Regions from separate parts of the Cellulomonas sp. FA1 genome, predicted to be linked through region 2. Evidence: riboswitches for the same ligand, from Rfam matches in the RefSeq annotation. Region 2 holds a riboswitch; the other holds the start of a gene.

Region 1 (7,516 bases), 890 kb from region 2:
GCGACGGGTCGAGGACGCCGCACGGCGCGGCGCGCTCCCGGGCGCGGACGTGCTCGGTGCCGTGCGTGCCGAGGCGACCGCGGTGACCGCCGCGGTGCGTGCTGCCGTCAGCGCGTGAGCGTCGCCACGAGGCGGTCGAGCGCGTCGTCGAGGATCGACGGCGCCGTCGCGAGGTTGAGGCGCACGTGCCCGTCGCCGGCCTCGCCGAACGTCGGGCCGGGGTTGACCGCGAGCCGCCCGCGCGCGAGCAGCAGCCGCGCCGGGTCGGCGCCGCTCGCGACCACCGCGGGCGTCGCGCGCAGGTCGAGCCACGCGAAGTACGTGGCCGCCGGGCGGTCCCAACGGGCCTCCGGCAGACGCTCCGCCAGGACGGCGGCCGTGCGGTCGCCGTTCGCGCGGATCCCGGCACGCACGTCGTCGAGCCACGCGTCGCCGGCGCGGTAGGCGGCCTGGTGCGCGATCGACGCGACGTGGCTGACGCCGTGCCGCACGATCTCCGGCAGCCGCTCCAGGTCGCGCGCCGCGGGTCCCGGCACGGCGATCGCGGCCTTCAGCCCGGCGAGGTGGAACGCCTTGGACGCCGAGTGCAGCGCGATCGCGTCGGGGATCACGGTGGTGGTGGGCACGAACGGCTCGTCGCCCACCACGAGCGGCGCGTGGATCTCGTCCGCGACGACCCGCACGCCGTGGTGCGCCGCGAGCTCGCCCAGCGCGCGCAGCTCGTCGGCCGTGTGCAGGGTGCCGGTCGGGTTGTGCGGGTGGCACAGCAGGTACGCGCGGGCACCGGCGAACGCGCGGTCCAGCGCGTCGAGGTCGAGCCGCCCCGCGGGCGTGAGCGGAGCGGTGACCACGCGCCGGCCCGCGTGCTCGACGAACGCGCGGAACGGGGGGTAGACCGGCGGGCTGATGACCACGCCGTCGCCGGGCCCGGTCACCAGGCGCAGCACCTCGACGGCGCCCAGCATGACGTCGGGCACGAGCCGTGTGCGCTCGACCGGCACGTCCCAGCCCTGCCGCCGGGCCGCGAAGTCCGCGAACGCCTCCGCGTACGCGGTGCCCTGCGGGCTGGTCGGCTCGGCCTCGTACCCCGTGTCGCCGGTCGTCATGGCGCGGTGCACCGCGTCGACCACCGCCTCGAGGGGCCGGACGTCCATCTCGGCGACGAACGCGGGCAGCACGTCCGGCTCGTACGTGTGCCACTTCAGCGAGGTGCGCCGACGCAGCTCGTCGGGCGTGACGTCGAACGGCGAGGTCATGAGGTCACGGTACGGCCAGGCGTGCGAGTCGTGGCGACGAGGTGCGGCGCCGACGTGCGGCGACTGGGTCTGCGTTCCATTTCTCACCATGGAACTTGAATGCGACCGGTCGCCGTTCAAGTCCGCTTGTCAGCGACGAGGGCTGCTGGTCAGGACGTCGACCACCGCGGGCGCGCGGTAGATCTGGCTCCGGGACTCACCGCCAGATGCCTGCCCGCCGCAGCAGACCGCGCGAGGCCCCGGCCGCCGCGGGTGCGGCGGGCCGGGGCCCCGGGTCGTGCGGCGCGGCGCCTGCGTCAGAGCGTCGCGCGGACCGTGCGGGTCGCCTCGACCAGGTGCTCGAGCGAGGGCGTGACCTCCTCGTAGCGGCGGGTCTTGAGGCCGCAGTCCGGGTTGACCCAGAGCTGGTCGACGTCGATGGTGCGGACCGCCTCGGTGAGCAGCTCGGTGACCTCGGCCTGCGACGGCACGCGGGGCGAGTGGATGTCGTACACGCCCGGGCCGACGGCGCGCGGGTAGCCCGCCGCCGCGATGTCGCCGAGGATCTCCATCTTCGAGCGGGCCGCCTCGATGCTCGTCACGTCCGCGTCGAGGCCGTCGATCGCGTCCATGATCTCGCCGAACTCCGAGTAGCACAGGTGCGTGTGGATCTGCGTGTCCGGGCGCACGCCGGCCGTCGAGAGGCGGAACGAGCGCACCGACCAGTCGAGGTACGCCGCGTGGTCCTTCTCGCGCAGCGGCAGCAGCTCGCGCAGCGCCGGCTCGTCGACCTGCACGATGCCGATGCCCGCGGCCTCGAGGTCCGCGATCTCGTCGCGCAGCGCGAGCGCCACCTGGTTCGCGGTGTCGCCGAGCGGCTGGTCGTCGCGCACGAACGACCACGCGAGGATCGTCACCGGGCCCGTGAGCATGCCCTTGACGGGCTTGTCGGTGAGCGACTGCGTGTACGTGGTCCACGCGACCGTGATGGGTGCGGGCCGCGACACGTCGCCCCACAGGATCGACGGGCGCGTGCAGCGCGAGCCGTACGACTGCACCCAGCCGTTCTGCGTGACCGCGAACCCGTCGAGGTTCTCGGCGAAGTACTGCACCATGTCGTTGCGCTCGGGCTCGCCGTGCACCAGCACGTCCAGGCCGATGCGCTCCTGCAGCTCGACGACCCGGCGGATCTCCGCCTTCATCTCGTCCTCGTACGCCGCCGCCGACAGCTCGCCCTTGCCGAACGCGGCGCGGGCCTTGCGGATCTCGGGCGTCTGCGGGAACGAGCCGATCGTCGTGGTCGGCAGCGCGGGCAGCCGCAGGCGCTCGGCCTGCGCGGCCTTGCGCGCCGCGAACGGGCCGCGGCGGAACTGGTCGTCGGTGAGCGCGGCGGCGCGCTCGCGCACCTCGGGCCGGACCACGCCGGGTGCCGTCGCGCGGCTGCGCACCGCGTCGGACGCCGCGAGCAGCTCGGTGCGCACGGCCTCACGGCCCTCGGTCAGGCCCGTCGCGAGCGTCGCGACCTCGCGGACCTTCTCGTCGGCGAACGCGAGCCACTGCACGAGCGTGCGGTCGAGCGCGGGCTCGTCGTCGAGCGTGTGCGGCACGTGGAACAGCGACGTCGACGTGCCGACCGCGACGGCGGCCGCACCGAGGCCCGCGAGCTGCTCGAGCACCGTGAGCCTCGCGTCGAGGTCCGCGCGCCAGATGTTGTGGCCGTCGACGACGCCGCCGACGAGCGTCTTGCCGGCCAGGCCGGGCACCGGGACCGTGGGCGCGTCGCCGCGCACGAGGTCGATCGCGAGACCCTCGACGTCGGTGGCCGCGAGCACGGGCAGCGCCGCGCCCAGGTCGCCGTAGGGCGCCGCGACGAGGACTGCGGGCCGCTCGGGTCGTGCGAGCTCGGTCGCGAGCGCGCGGTAGGCGCGGGTCGTGGCCTCGGCCAGCACCGCCGCGTCGACGCCGATCGAGTCGGAGACGAGCGCGGGCTCGTCGAGCTGCACCCACGTCGCGCCCGCGGCGGCGAGCTCGGTGAGCAGGCGCGCGTAGACCGGCAGCAGGTCGTCGAGCCTGTCGAGCGGGTGGAAGCCCGCGGGCGCGTCCTCGGTGGGCTTCGCGAGCGCGAGGAACGTCACGGGGCCGACGACGACGGGACGCGTGAGCACGCCGTCGGCGAGCGCCTCGGCGAACTCGGCGACCGGGCGGTCCGACGCGTAGCGGAACGCCGTGCCCGGGCCGATCTCGGGGACCAGGTAGTGGTAGTTCGTGTCGAACCACTTGGTCATCTCGAGCGGCAGGTCGTCGCCGCGGCCGCGCGCGACCGTCGAGTACCCGGCGAGGTCGAGGCGCCCGTCGGCGTCCTGCAGGTCGGCGAAGCGGGCGGGCACGGCGCCGACGAGCGCGGCCGTGTCGAGCACGTGGTCGTAGAACGAGAACGCGCTCGGGATCGCGGGGGCGTCGGTCGCGAGGCCGAGCTCGGCGAGGCGGGCGCGGGTGCGCCGGCGCAGGTCGGCGGCCACGGCCTCGACCTCGTCGGCCGTCCTGCGGCCGGCCCAGAACGCCTCGAGGGCCTTCTTGAGCTCGCGGCGCGGGCCGATGCGGGGGTAGCCGAGGACGGAGCCGGTGGGGAAGGCCGGGGTGGCCGGCGCGGCGGGCGTGGTGCTGGTCATGACAGGTTCCCTCGCGGAGTCGTCGAGGCGGCGCCGGTGGGCGCGGCCGTGGTCGTGGGTGCGGTGGTCGTGGGCGGGGCGGGGTCGGCGACGGTGGTGCGCCGTCCGCCGACGAGGTCGGCGCCGTCGAGCAGGTCGAGCGCCGCCTCGTGGGTGTTGAACGTGTAGACGTGCACGCCGGGCGCGCCGCCGTCCAGCACGCCGTTGACCAGGTCGACACCGGCGCGCGTGCCGCGCCGGTGGCGCTCCGCGGGGTCGTCGGTGCCGCCGAGCAGGTCGAGCAGGCGCTGCGGCACGGGCACGCCCGTCAGCTCCTGCACGCGCAGCAGGCGGGCCGGGTCGGTGGTGGGGATGATCCCCGGCACGATCGGGATGGTGACGCCGGCCTCGCGCGCCTCGGCGACGAGACCGAGGTAGGCCTCGGCGTCGAAGAAGACCTGCGAGATCGCGAAGTCGGCGCCCGCCTCCTGCTTGGCGAGCAGCGCCTGCACGTCCTGCGCGCGTGTGCCGCCGGTCGCGTGGTTGCCGCGCGGGAACGCCGCGACCGCCACGGACAGCGGGCGGACGCGGGCGCGCACCGCCTGCGACGCGGAGCGGCCGCACCGGCGGCCCTCGATCTCGCGGAGCAGCTCGACCAGCTCGGCGGCGGTGTGCACGCCGTCGGGGTGCGGACGCCAGTCCGGCTCGCCCGCGGGCGGGTCGCCGCGCAGCGCGAGGAACGAGCGCACGCCCTCGTCGAGGAACTCCTCGACGATCGTCGTGACCTCGTCGCGCGAGGTGCCCACGCAGGTCAGGTGCGCGATCGGGGTCAGCGACGTCTCGCGCAGCAGGCGCCGCACGAGCACGCGCGTGGTCTCGCGCGTGCGGCCCGACGCGCCGTAGGTCACGGACACGAAGTCGGGCTCGACGGTCTCGAGCTCGCGCACCGTGCGCCAGAGCCGCGGCGCGGCGTCGGGGTTCCGGGGCGGGAAGAGCTCGAAGGACACGGTGGGCCGGTCGAGGGCGCCCGCCTGCTCGGCGCGCCGGCCGGCGGCCCGGGCGGGCGGCGGGGCGGGTGCCTCGACCTCGGCCACGAGGGTCATCGGGTGCGGCCCGGGAGGCACGCGGTGCGTGCGCTCACGGGGCAGCACGGGCTGCACGAGGGGTCGGTCGCCAGGGCGCAGACGGTCATCGTCACTCCATCGTTCCTGGCGGAAGCACCCACACCCTCGCAGGGAGGGGGGTTGCTGCGGCGTCGCGGAGCCAGGTCTCTCAGCCGCTCTGGATGGTCGACGACGATGCTAGCGGCCATGCCCGGATGGCGGACAGCGCTTCTCGTTCAGTGAGACGACTTCGTTCGGTCGGCGGCCCTCCCGGCTCCGACGGGCCGGAGTGGGTCGGAACAGCTCGTCGCACGCCGACCGCCCGGGGCGACGCCGGGTGGACGGCAGGGGTCAGCGGCGGCGGCGGTGCAGCGAGGGCAGCGCCTCGCGTGCCGTGCGCTGGTGCGGCAGACCGAACCAGGACGTCGCCGGGGTCATCACGGGGACGTCGTGCAGGCCCTCGTGCACGGCCGCGAGCACCTGCGGGTCGGGCTCGCCCGCCGTCCACCACGCCTCGTGCGCGGCCTGCACGGGGTCGTGCTGCCCGTCCGGGTGCGCGTGGTGGGTCATGGGGGCGACCTTAGCGGCGGTGGGAAGGGCCCCGTCGGCCGCCGGACGCTTGTTCACCCCACGCGTCACCCCGCCGGAGCAGCGCGCGCGCCACCCGGGGGACGCGGGGTCACCCGGCCACCACGACGCACGCCGCGAGGTGGTCGTCGACCACGCCGCACGCCTGCATCGCGGCGTACGCGGTGGTCGGGCCGACGAACCGGAAGCCGAGCGACTTGAGCTCCTTGGCCAGCGCGGCCGACTCGGCGGTCCGCGCGGGCACGTCGGCGTAGCTGCGCGGGCGCTCGCGGGGCGCCGTGGGCGCGTGCGACCACAGCACCTCGTCGAGCGTGCGGCCGGAGTCGTGCAGCGCGAGCAGCGCGCGGGCGTTCGCGATCGTCGCGTCGACCTTCGCGCGGTTGCGCACGATCCCCGCGTCCGCCATGAGCCGCGCGACGTCGTCCTCGCCGAAGGTCGCCACGACCTCGGGGTCGAACCCGGCGAACGCCGTGCGGAACGCCGGCCGCTTGCGCAGGATCGTGATCCACGCGAGGCCCGACTGGAACGCCTCGAGCGAGATCCGCTCGTACAGCGCGTGCTCGTCGTGGACCGGGACGCCCCACTCGTCGTCGTGGTAGGCCGCGTACACCGGGTCGCCGGAGCCGAAGCACCGGAACGGCTCGTCCTGCGCCAGCGGTGCCGCGGGCGTCGCGTCGGGTGAGGGGGCCGTGGTCGTCATGGCACGAGTCTGGCCCGTCCCGCCGACACCCCGCGTGGCGGTTCACGCCGCCGTGCGTCGCCGCCCGCCGGGCGGGCCTGGGGTCGGCCCGGATCCGTCCGAGGTGCGTGCCCCGGGCAACCGGAGTAGGCAGGGCTGCATGAGCACACCGGCAGCACCCGCCACTCCCGGTCCCGGTCCCACCCGCCGCGCGCCCTGGTGGCCGTGGGCCGTCGCGGTCGTCGTGCTCGTCGGCGTCGTCGTCGCGCTGCTCCTGACACGCGGCGGCGACGACGGCACGGCGGCCCCCACGACGTCGCCCACGCCGACCCCGGCGGCCACGACACCGACCGCACCGGCGAGCCCGAGCGCGACCCCGGCCGCGTCGCCGGCCACGACCGCGGGCTGCGCCCCGACGGGCGACGGGCCGCCCGCCGGCGCGGACGTCCGCGAGGTCGTCGACGTCGACGGCGACGGACGCCCCGACCAGGCGTGGCTCACGGGCGGCGCCGACCGTCGCATCGGCGTCACCACCGCGTCGGGCGCGACGTTCTCGGCCGCGATCGACTCGGCGAGCCCGGTGCCCGCGTCGGCCGTCGTGCAGCGCGTGCAGGCCGACGCGATCCCCGTCGTGCTCGTCGACCTCGGGCGCGAGGCCCGGCTGTGGTCGGTCGTCGACTGCGGGCTCGTGGCGCCCACCAACGCGCAGGGCCAGGCGTACACGTTCGACCGCGGGTTCGCGGGCCAGGGCACGGGCGTCGGCTGCACGCAGGACGGCGGTGCGCTGCGCCTCGCGGGCCTCGACGCCGTGAGCGCCGACGGCGGCACGTTCACGGTCACGCGCACGTGGGTCGACCTGGGCGACGGCGGCCGCACCGCGCGCAACGGCGCGGCCGAGCAGGTCGCGACGGGTGCCGCGGCGGACGACCCGGTCGTCACGACGGCGCAGCAGGTGTCGTGCGGCGACCTGCTGGCGGGCCGCGACGGCCCCGTCGAGCCCGCCGCCTGACGCACGGTCGCCCCGTCGTCGGACCCCACGCGTGGTCGGACCCCCACACATGGCGGACCCCCACGCGTGGCGGACCCCCACACGTCGACGGACAGCGGTACGGGTCGACGGACACGCGCGCGCGGGTGTCCGTCGACCGGGGGAGTGTCCGTCGGCGTGCCTGTCGTGCGGCGTGCGCCGTGCGGCGGTCAGGCGACGGGCGTCGCCTCGTCGGCCGCGTACGTGTGCCCGGCGGCGCGCAGCCGGGCGACGAG
Region 2 (7,516 bases):
GGACTGCGACCTCGACGACGTCGACCTGGACCGCGCCCGCGTGCTCGACTCGACGTGGCGGGCCGTGCGCGCGGGCACGCTGCGCGCACCGTCGTCGACGTGGCGCGACACGACGCTCGCCGACGTGCGGATCGGTGCGCTGAGCGCGTTCGGGTCGAGCTGGACCCGGGTGCGCGTGACCGGCGGCAAGGTCGACTACCTCGACCTGCGCGAGTCCACGGTCGACGAGCTGCACCTCGAGGGCGTGACGCTCGGGGACCTCGACCTCAGCCACGCCCGGGTCGGCAGGCTCGTCGTGGTCGACTGCGACGTGCGGCGCCTCGACGCCTCGCAGTCGCGGCTCACGGCGTGCGACCTGCGCGGTGCGCGGCTGCGCGCGGTCGACGGCGTGGGCGGGCTGGGCGGGGCACGGGTCAGCACCGACCAGCTGTACGACCTCGCGCCGCTGCTCGCGCACCACGTCGGGCTGGTCGTCGAGGACTGACTGCGCCGGCCCTGCTTGGGGGGAGCCAGCCGCGGGTCGCGGCCCCCGGGCCCCGGTCGACGGGTCCCGGGCGCGGATCCCGGTACCCCGGTCCCCCGGTCCGCGGATGCCGGCCCGCGGTCAGCGCCCGGTCGTCGTCGTGCTCACCAGCCCGCGAGCGCGACCAGGTCTGCCGCGACCTCGGCGGGCGTGCGGCCGTCGGTGGGCACGCGGTGCACGTGCGGCCCAGCGGCCTGCTCGAGCCGAGCCGCCGCGGCGTCGGAGCGCGCCACGTGGGCGTCGTACGACGCGCCCTGCTCGCGGCGCGCGAGGCGCTCGCGCGCTGTCGCGTCGGACGACGTGAGCAGCACGGACGTGACGTGCGGGCGGTCCCCGACGGCGTCCGCGAGCGTCTCGGTCTCGAGCACGCTGACCGTGTTGGTGTAGACGAGGCGGCGGTGCCCGAGCGCGCGGTAGCGCCGCCAGACGTCGGCGAGGTTCGCGGCCGCGACGCCGTGCTCCCACGGCGCGGGGTGCGCGAGGTCGAGCGCGTCGCCCTCGACGAGCGCGTGGGGCACGTCGCGCGCGACGAGCAGGTCGTGCACCGCGTTCGCGGCGGTCGACTTGCCGACTCCCGACCGGCCGCCGATCAGCAGCACCGACGTGCGGCCGTCGGCGACGTCGTGCCCCGCGAGCCGGTCCACGAGCCGTGCGCGGACGTCGGGCCACTCGTCGGCGAGCACAGAGAAGTAGAGCGAGTCCTGGCGCGTGCCGTCGGCCGCGACGCGGTGGCCGCGCAACCGACCCTCGGGCCGTGCGCCGAGCTTGGTCACCGCGGCGATCGACCGCGCGTTGCGCGCCTCGACCCGGTACGCGCAGCGCGCGACCTCCCACGCCTCGAACGCGTGGGTCATGAGCAGGAGCTTGCACGCCGGGTTGACGTGCGTGCCCCACACGCGCGGGTCGTAGAACGTGTGCCCGACCTCGAGGCGCCCCATGCGCAGGTCGACGTCGTAGAACGACGTGGACCCGACGACCTCGCCGTCGACGAGCACCGCGAACGCGTACCGCGCGGGTGTCGCGAGCGCGGTCTCGACGACGCCCAGCAGGTCGTCGACGCCCCGCGGCGTGGGCGTCGTCATGCCGCGCCAGACGCGCTCGTCGACGAACGCCGCGAGCGCCGCGGCGTGCTCGCGCGTGAGCGGGACGAGTCGGACGCCGTGGCCCTCGAGGGTCAGATCGTGCTGCACGCGGCCCATCCTGGCGGGCGTCCCCGTCAGGCGTGGCGTCGTCTCGCCGCGGAGCCCGCCGGAGGTGGACCCGATCGACCTCTCGCCGCTCGGAGGTGGGGCTGGATCGACCTCTCGCCGCTCGGAGGTGGGGCTGGATCGACCTCTCGCCGCTCGGAGGGCTGGATCGACCTCTCACCACCCCCGGGGTGGGCTGGATCGACCTCTCGCGGGCCGGGGCAGGTCAGTCGTCGAGCGCGGGGCCGCAGGCGGCGGCCGCAGTGGCGGCCAGGTGGTCGAGGCCGCGGACCTCGACCAGGGGGCGCGTGTCGTCGGCGACGGTCCAGCAGCCGTCGACGACCTCGTACGACGCGGCCGGGCCGCGCGTCAGCAGCGTCGTGAGCGCCACGACGAGCCGGTCGACGTGCTCGGCGGTCGTGCCGACGCCCACCGACGCGCGCACCGCGCCGTGCGACGCGCCGAGGCGCGCGAGCAGCGGGTGCGCGCAGAACCGGCCGTCGCGCACGCCGATGCCGTGCTCGGCCGACAGGTACGCGGCGACGAGCCCCGGGTTGAGGTCGCCGACCGTGAACGTCACGACACCGACGGGGTCGACCGCGTCGGGCCAGATGCGCGCGACACGCACGCCGTCGATCGCCTCGAGGCCGGCCACGAGCCGCTCGCGCAGCGCCTGCTCGTGCGCCTCGAGCGCACCGGCGGGCAGCGCCGCGAGCGTGTCGCAGGCCTGCGCGAGCGCGATCGCGCCGAGCACGTTGGGCGAACCGGCCTCGTGCCGCGCGGGTGCGGGCTGCCAGACCGTGCGGTCGGTGCGGACGTCGCGCACGGCGCCGCCGCCGGCGAGGTAGGGCGTGCCGGTGTCGAGCCAGTCACGGCGCCCGACGAGCGCGCCGGCGCCGAACGGCGCGTACGTCTTGTGGCCCGAGAACGCGACGTAGTCGACGTCCGAGGCCGCGAGCGAGAACCCGCGGTGCGGCACGAGCTGGGCGCCGTCCACGGCGACGCGGGTGCCGGCCGCGTGCGCGAGCGCGACGACGCGGTCCAGCGGCAGCGACTCGCCCGTGACGTTCGACGCGCCGGTGAGCGTGAGCAGGGCGTACGGGCGGCGTGCGAGCTCGTCGCGCAGCGCGTCGAGCGTCGCGGCGACCGTCTCCGCGATCGGCAGGACCGTCGCGACCCGGCCGGTGCCGGCGCGCGCGCCCGTGCTGCGCTGCACCCACGGCAGCAGGTTGGCGTGGTGCTCGACGTCGAGCACGAGCACGGCCCCACCCTCGGGCACGACGCCCGCGAGCAGGTTGAGCGAGTCGGTCGTGTTGCGCGTGACGATCGCGACGTCGTCCTCGCGCGCGCCGACGAACCGGGCGATCGACTGCCGCGACGCCTCGTACAGCGCGGTCGACACCTGCGACAGGTAGCCGGCGCCGCGGTGCACCGACGCGTAGAGCGGCAGCACCTCGGCGACGCGCGCCGCGACGGACGCGAGCGCGGGCGCGCTCGCGGCGCAGTCGAGGTTGGCGTAGGTGCGGCTCGTGCCGTCGACGAGCGGCACGGTCGTGGACGCGCCGGTGACGGCCAGCAGCGGGCCGCGGTCGAAGGCGGCGCGGCCCGTCGGCACGGCGGCGCCGGACGCCTCGTCGGCACACGCGAACAGCTCGGTGACGGTGGTCATGGTGGTCCTCCGGTACGGGTCCCTCGGGACCGGCCGGTCCCGCGCTTGCCGGCGCCGGACGGCGCGCGACCAGGTCGTCACCCGGGGCACCCCACCGCGGTTGGAGGGTTGCCGGCCAGCGAGCCGGGGCTTCGCGCTGACACTCTTGACCTGGGTCGAGGATCGGGGCCGCGTCCGGCGCGTGTCAACGCCGACGCGCCGTCGTTCTCGGCATGCGAGACGCGACGTCTCGCGACGAGGGACGGGGCCAGGACGCGGCGCGTGACGGGACGGCGAGCCCGTACCGACGTCAGGGCAGGTCGCGCACCATCACGACGCTGCGGTACGCCTTGCCCCGCCACTGGATCACGTCGCCCTCGACGAACCCCCAGCGCGCGTACATCCGCCGCAGCCCCTGCGCCGGGACGGCCGTGTCGAGGCCGATCGACCGCGCACCGCCGTCGACCGCCCACGTGCGCAGCGCACCCCACAACGCCGACGCCAGGCCGCGGCCGCGCAGGTCCGGGCGGACGGCGAGCTGGTTCAGCCACACCCGGCCGGGCTCGCGCGCCGCGGGCGTCAGCGCCAGCAGCCCACCGCCCGGAGGGCTGCTGCACGTGACGGTCCCCGCGAGCGCACCGGCGGCGTCGACGACGACCCAGGACGCGCCGACGCCGAGCGTGCGGGCCGCCGTCACGTCGTCGCTCTGCGTCGCGCCCGTGAAGTTCAGTCCGGCGGCGGCGAGGTCGGCGTAGGCCGCGTGCAGCAGGCGCGTGAGCGCGGGCACGTCGGAGACGGTCGTGGGGCGGAGCACGAAACCCTCGGGGACGTCCATCGGCGCCCAGCCTGGCACGGCGTCGCGGCCGTCCGCACGGCCCGTCGCCCGCCGTGAGACGCCCGCCGTGAGACGCCCGCGACGACGCCGCCCGCGCGGGCGTAGCATCGCCGCGACCATCCAGAGCGGCCGAGAGATCTGGCTCGACGACGCCGCAGCAACCCGCACGGGCGACCGTGGCGCAGGGTGCTACCGCCAGAGACGATGGGAGGACCATGACCGTGCAGCCGCGTCCCGCCCCCGGTTACGCCGGGGACGTCACCGCCACCGAGGCCTGGCAGATCCTGCAGGAGCGCGACGACGCCGTGCTCGTCGACGTGCGCACCGACGCCGAGTGGCGCTACGTCGGCGTGCCCGACCTGCGGCCCGTCGGCCGGCAGGCCGCGCTCGTCGAGTGGGTGCAGTACCCGTCCGGGCAGCCCAACCCGCGGTTCCTCGAGCAGCTCGCCGCGACCGGCGTCACGCCGGGCGACGGCCGGCCCGTGGTGTTCCTGTGCCGCTCGGGCCAGCGCTCGATCGGCGCGGCGCAGGCCGCGACCGCGGCCGGCTACGGGCCCGCGTACAACGTGCTCGAGGGCTTCGAGGGTCCGACGGGCCCCGACGGCCACCGCGGCCACGTCGGCTGGCGCGCCGACGGCCTGCCGTGGGTCCAGCCGTGAGCGGCGCGACCCCCGACCTGCCCCCGGGCCCGGGCGACTGGGACGACCACCGCCTCGACCGGACCACGCTGCGTCCCGACACGCTCGCGGTGCGCGGCGGGCTCGTGCGCACCGAGTTCGGCGAGATGTCCGAGGCCGTGTTCCTCACGCAGGGGTACACGTACGCGACGGCCGCGCAGGCCGAGGCCGGGTTCGCCGGCGACGTCGACCGCTTCCTGTACTCGCGCTACGGCAACCCCACCGTGACGACGTTCGAGGAGCGGCTGCGGCTGCTCGAGGGCGCCGAGGCGTGCTACGCGACCGCGTCGGGCATGTCCGCGGTGTTCACCGCGCTGGCCGCGCTCGTGCGGTCCGGCTCGCGCATCGTCGCGGCGCGCGCGCTGTTCGGGTCGTCGGTCGTGATCTTCGACGAGATCCTCGCCAAGTGGGGCGTGCGCACCGACTACGTCGACGGGCACGTGCCCGCGCAGTGGGAGGCCGCGCTCGCGACACCCGCCGACGTCGTGTTCTTCGAGACCCCGTCGAACCCGATGCAGGACCTCGTCGACATCGCGACCGTGAGCCGGCTCGCGCACGCGGCCGGCGCGACCGTCGTCGTCGACAACGTCTTCGCGACGCCCGTGTTCTCGCGCCCGCTCGAGCACGGTGCCGACGTCGTCGTGTACTCCGCCACCAAGCACGTCGACGGGCAGGGGCGCGTGCTCGGCGGCGCGATCCTCGGGTCCGCCGACTACGTGCGCGGACCCGTGCAGACGCTGCTGCGCAACACCGGGCCGTCGCTCTCGCCGTTCAACGCGTGGGTGCTGCTCAAGGGCCTGGAGACCATGAGCGTGCGCGTGCGCCACCAGGCGGCGTCGGCGCTCACGCTCGCGCGGTGGCTCGAGGAGCAGCCCGGCGTCGCGCGCGTCCGGTACCCGTTCCTGGAGTCGCACCCGCAGCACGACCTGGCGCGCGCGCAGCAGACCGGCGGCGGCACGGTCGTCACGTTCGACCTCGCGGTCCCGCCCGACGCACCCGCCGACGTCGCGAAGAAGGCCACGTTCGGCGTGCTCGACGCGCTGCGCGTCGTCGACATCTCGAACAACCTCGGCGACGCGAAGTCGATCGTCACGCACCCCGCGACGACGACGCACCGCAAGCTCGGCCCCGCGGGCCGCGCCGCGGTCGGCATCGGCGAGGCCACCGTGCGGCTGTCGGTGGGGCTCGAGGACGTCGAGGACCTGCGCGACGACCTCGCGCAGGCGCTCGCGACGCTCACGGGCTGACGGCGGGTCGCGGTCGGGGCCGGCGGTGGTCGGGACGGGCCGCGGTCGGGGCGGAGGTCAGCCCGCAGCGACCAGCCCGACCGCGACCACGGCGTCGGTCGCGGCGGTCACCGTCACGTCGACCGCCCCGCCGGGCAGGTCGAACGACGGGCCGTCGGCCATGGTGGCGCCGCCCTCGACGAGGGGCACGCACGGCGCCTCGGACGACGCGACCTCGGCGCCGTCGGCGACGACCGTGACCGTGACGGGCGCGCCGTCGTCCGACGTGCACACGACGCGCGGCGCGTACGACCCGGCGGTCACGTCGGCGAGCGTCGCGCGCTGCGTCCCGCCGCCGGCGACGGCGCCCGCGAACGCCTCGGTCGCGTCGCCCGTCTGCGCGAGCACGGCACGCTGGTCGTCCGGGGACGGCGGCTCGGACGCCCCCGCCCCGGCCCTCGGCGCAACGGGCGACGTCGGGCCCGGGGCGGGGGCTTCGCCGTCGGAGCACGCGGCGAGCACCAGGGCCGCCGCCGGGGCGAGCAGGAGGGCTGCGAGGCGTCGTCGGGGTCGCATGGCGGGGACGCTAGCGCAGGGCCGGGGCCCGACCAGGGCCGGGCCCGTCCCCCGTCACCGGCCACGGGGACGCACGGGCGGGCCCGTGTCGGGCGCGGGTGAGAGGCTGGGCGCATGCATTTCCGATTCCTCGGCAACTCCGGCCTCAAGATCTCCGAGCTCACCTACGGCAACTGGCTGACCCACGGGTCCCAGGTCGAGAACGACACCGCGACGGCGTGCGTGCGCGCCGCGCTCGACGTCGGCATCACGACGTTCGACACGGCCGACGTGTACGCCAACACGGTCGCCGAGTCCGTGCTGGGCGACGCCCTGGCCGGCGAGCGGCGCGAGTCGCTCGAGATCTTCACGAAGGTCTACTGGCCGACCGGCCCCGGCGGCCCGAACGACACGGGCCTGTCGCGCAAGCACATCCGCGAGTCGATCGACGGGTCGCTGCGTCGCCTGCGCACCGACTACGTCGACCTCTACCAGGCGCACCGCTACGACCACGAGACGCCGCTCGAGGAGACGATGCAGGCGTTCGCCGACGTCGTCCGCCAGGGCAAGGCGCTGTACATCGGCGTGAGCGAGTGGACCGCCGACCAGATCCGCGCGGGTCACGCGCTCGCGAAGGACCTGGGCGTGCAGCTGGTGTCGAACCAGCCGCAGTACTCGGCGCTGTGGCGCGTCATCGAGCCCGAGGTCGTGCCGACCTCGCGCGAGCTCGGCGTCTCGCAGGTCGTGTGGTCCCCCATCGCGCAGGGCGTGCTCACCGGCAAGTACAAGCCGGGTGCGCCGCTGCCCGAGGGCTCGCGCGCGACCGACGACAAGGGCGGCGCGAAGATGATCGCGCGGTTCATGC

Evidence for each region. A riboswitch is a leader RNA that binds a small molecule or an ion and turns the genes downstream of it on or off. The one in region 2 is predicted to bind S-adenosylmethionine.
Region 1: linked by a shared signal. The riboswitch ahead of GY42_RS13715 (methylenetetrahydrofolate reductase) and the one ahead of GY42_RS09760 (rhodanese-like domain-containing protein) in region 2 are both predicted to bind S-adenosylmethionine.

Annotation. Positions count from the first base shown of each region.
Region 1 is NZ_LBMY01000001.1:3,048,571-3,056,086, forward strand. It holds gene GY42_RS13700 (response regulator) at 1-118, shown strand, start outside; gene GY42_RS13705 (MalY/PatB family protein) at 108-1,256, opposite strand; gene metE (5-methyltetrahydropteroyltriglutamate--homocysteine S-methyltransferase) at 1,553-3,904, opposite strand; gene GY42_RS13715 (methylenetetrahydrofolate reductase) at 3,901-4,986, opposite strand; SAM riboswitch class I at 5,069-5,175, opposite strand; gene GY42_RS13720 (hypothetical protein) at 5,338-5,556, opposite strand; gene GY42_RS13725 (DNA-3-methyladenine glycosylase I) at 5,666-6,274, opposite strand; gene GY42_RS18335 (hypothetical protein) at 6,414-7,262, shown strand; gene GY42_RS13735 (saccharopine dehydrogenase family protein) at 7,451-7,516, opposite strand, start outside.
Region 2 is NZ_LBMY01000001.1:2,153,870-2,161,385, forward strand. It holds gene GY42_RS09735 (pentapeptide repeat-containing protein) at 1-484, shown strand, start outside; gene GY42_RS20130 (GNAT family N-acetyltransferase) at 628-1,713, opposite strand; gene GY42_RS09750 (aminotransferase class V-fold PLP-dependent enzyme) at 1,937-3,379, opposite strand; SAM riboswitch class IV at 3,416-3,530, opposite strand; gene GY42_RS09755 (GNAT family N-acetyltransferase) at 3,669-4,193, opposite strand; SAM riboswitch class I at 4,307-4,404, shown strand; gene GY42_RS09760 (rhodanese-like domain-containing protein) at 4,409-4,852, shown strand; gene GY42_RS09765 (O-succinylhomoserine sulfhydrylase) at 4,870-6,117, shown strand; gene GY42_RS09770 (hypothetical protein) at 6,175-6,672, opposite strand; gene GY42_RS09775 (aldo/keto reductase family protein) at 6,787-7,516, shown strand, end outside.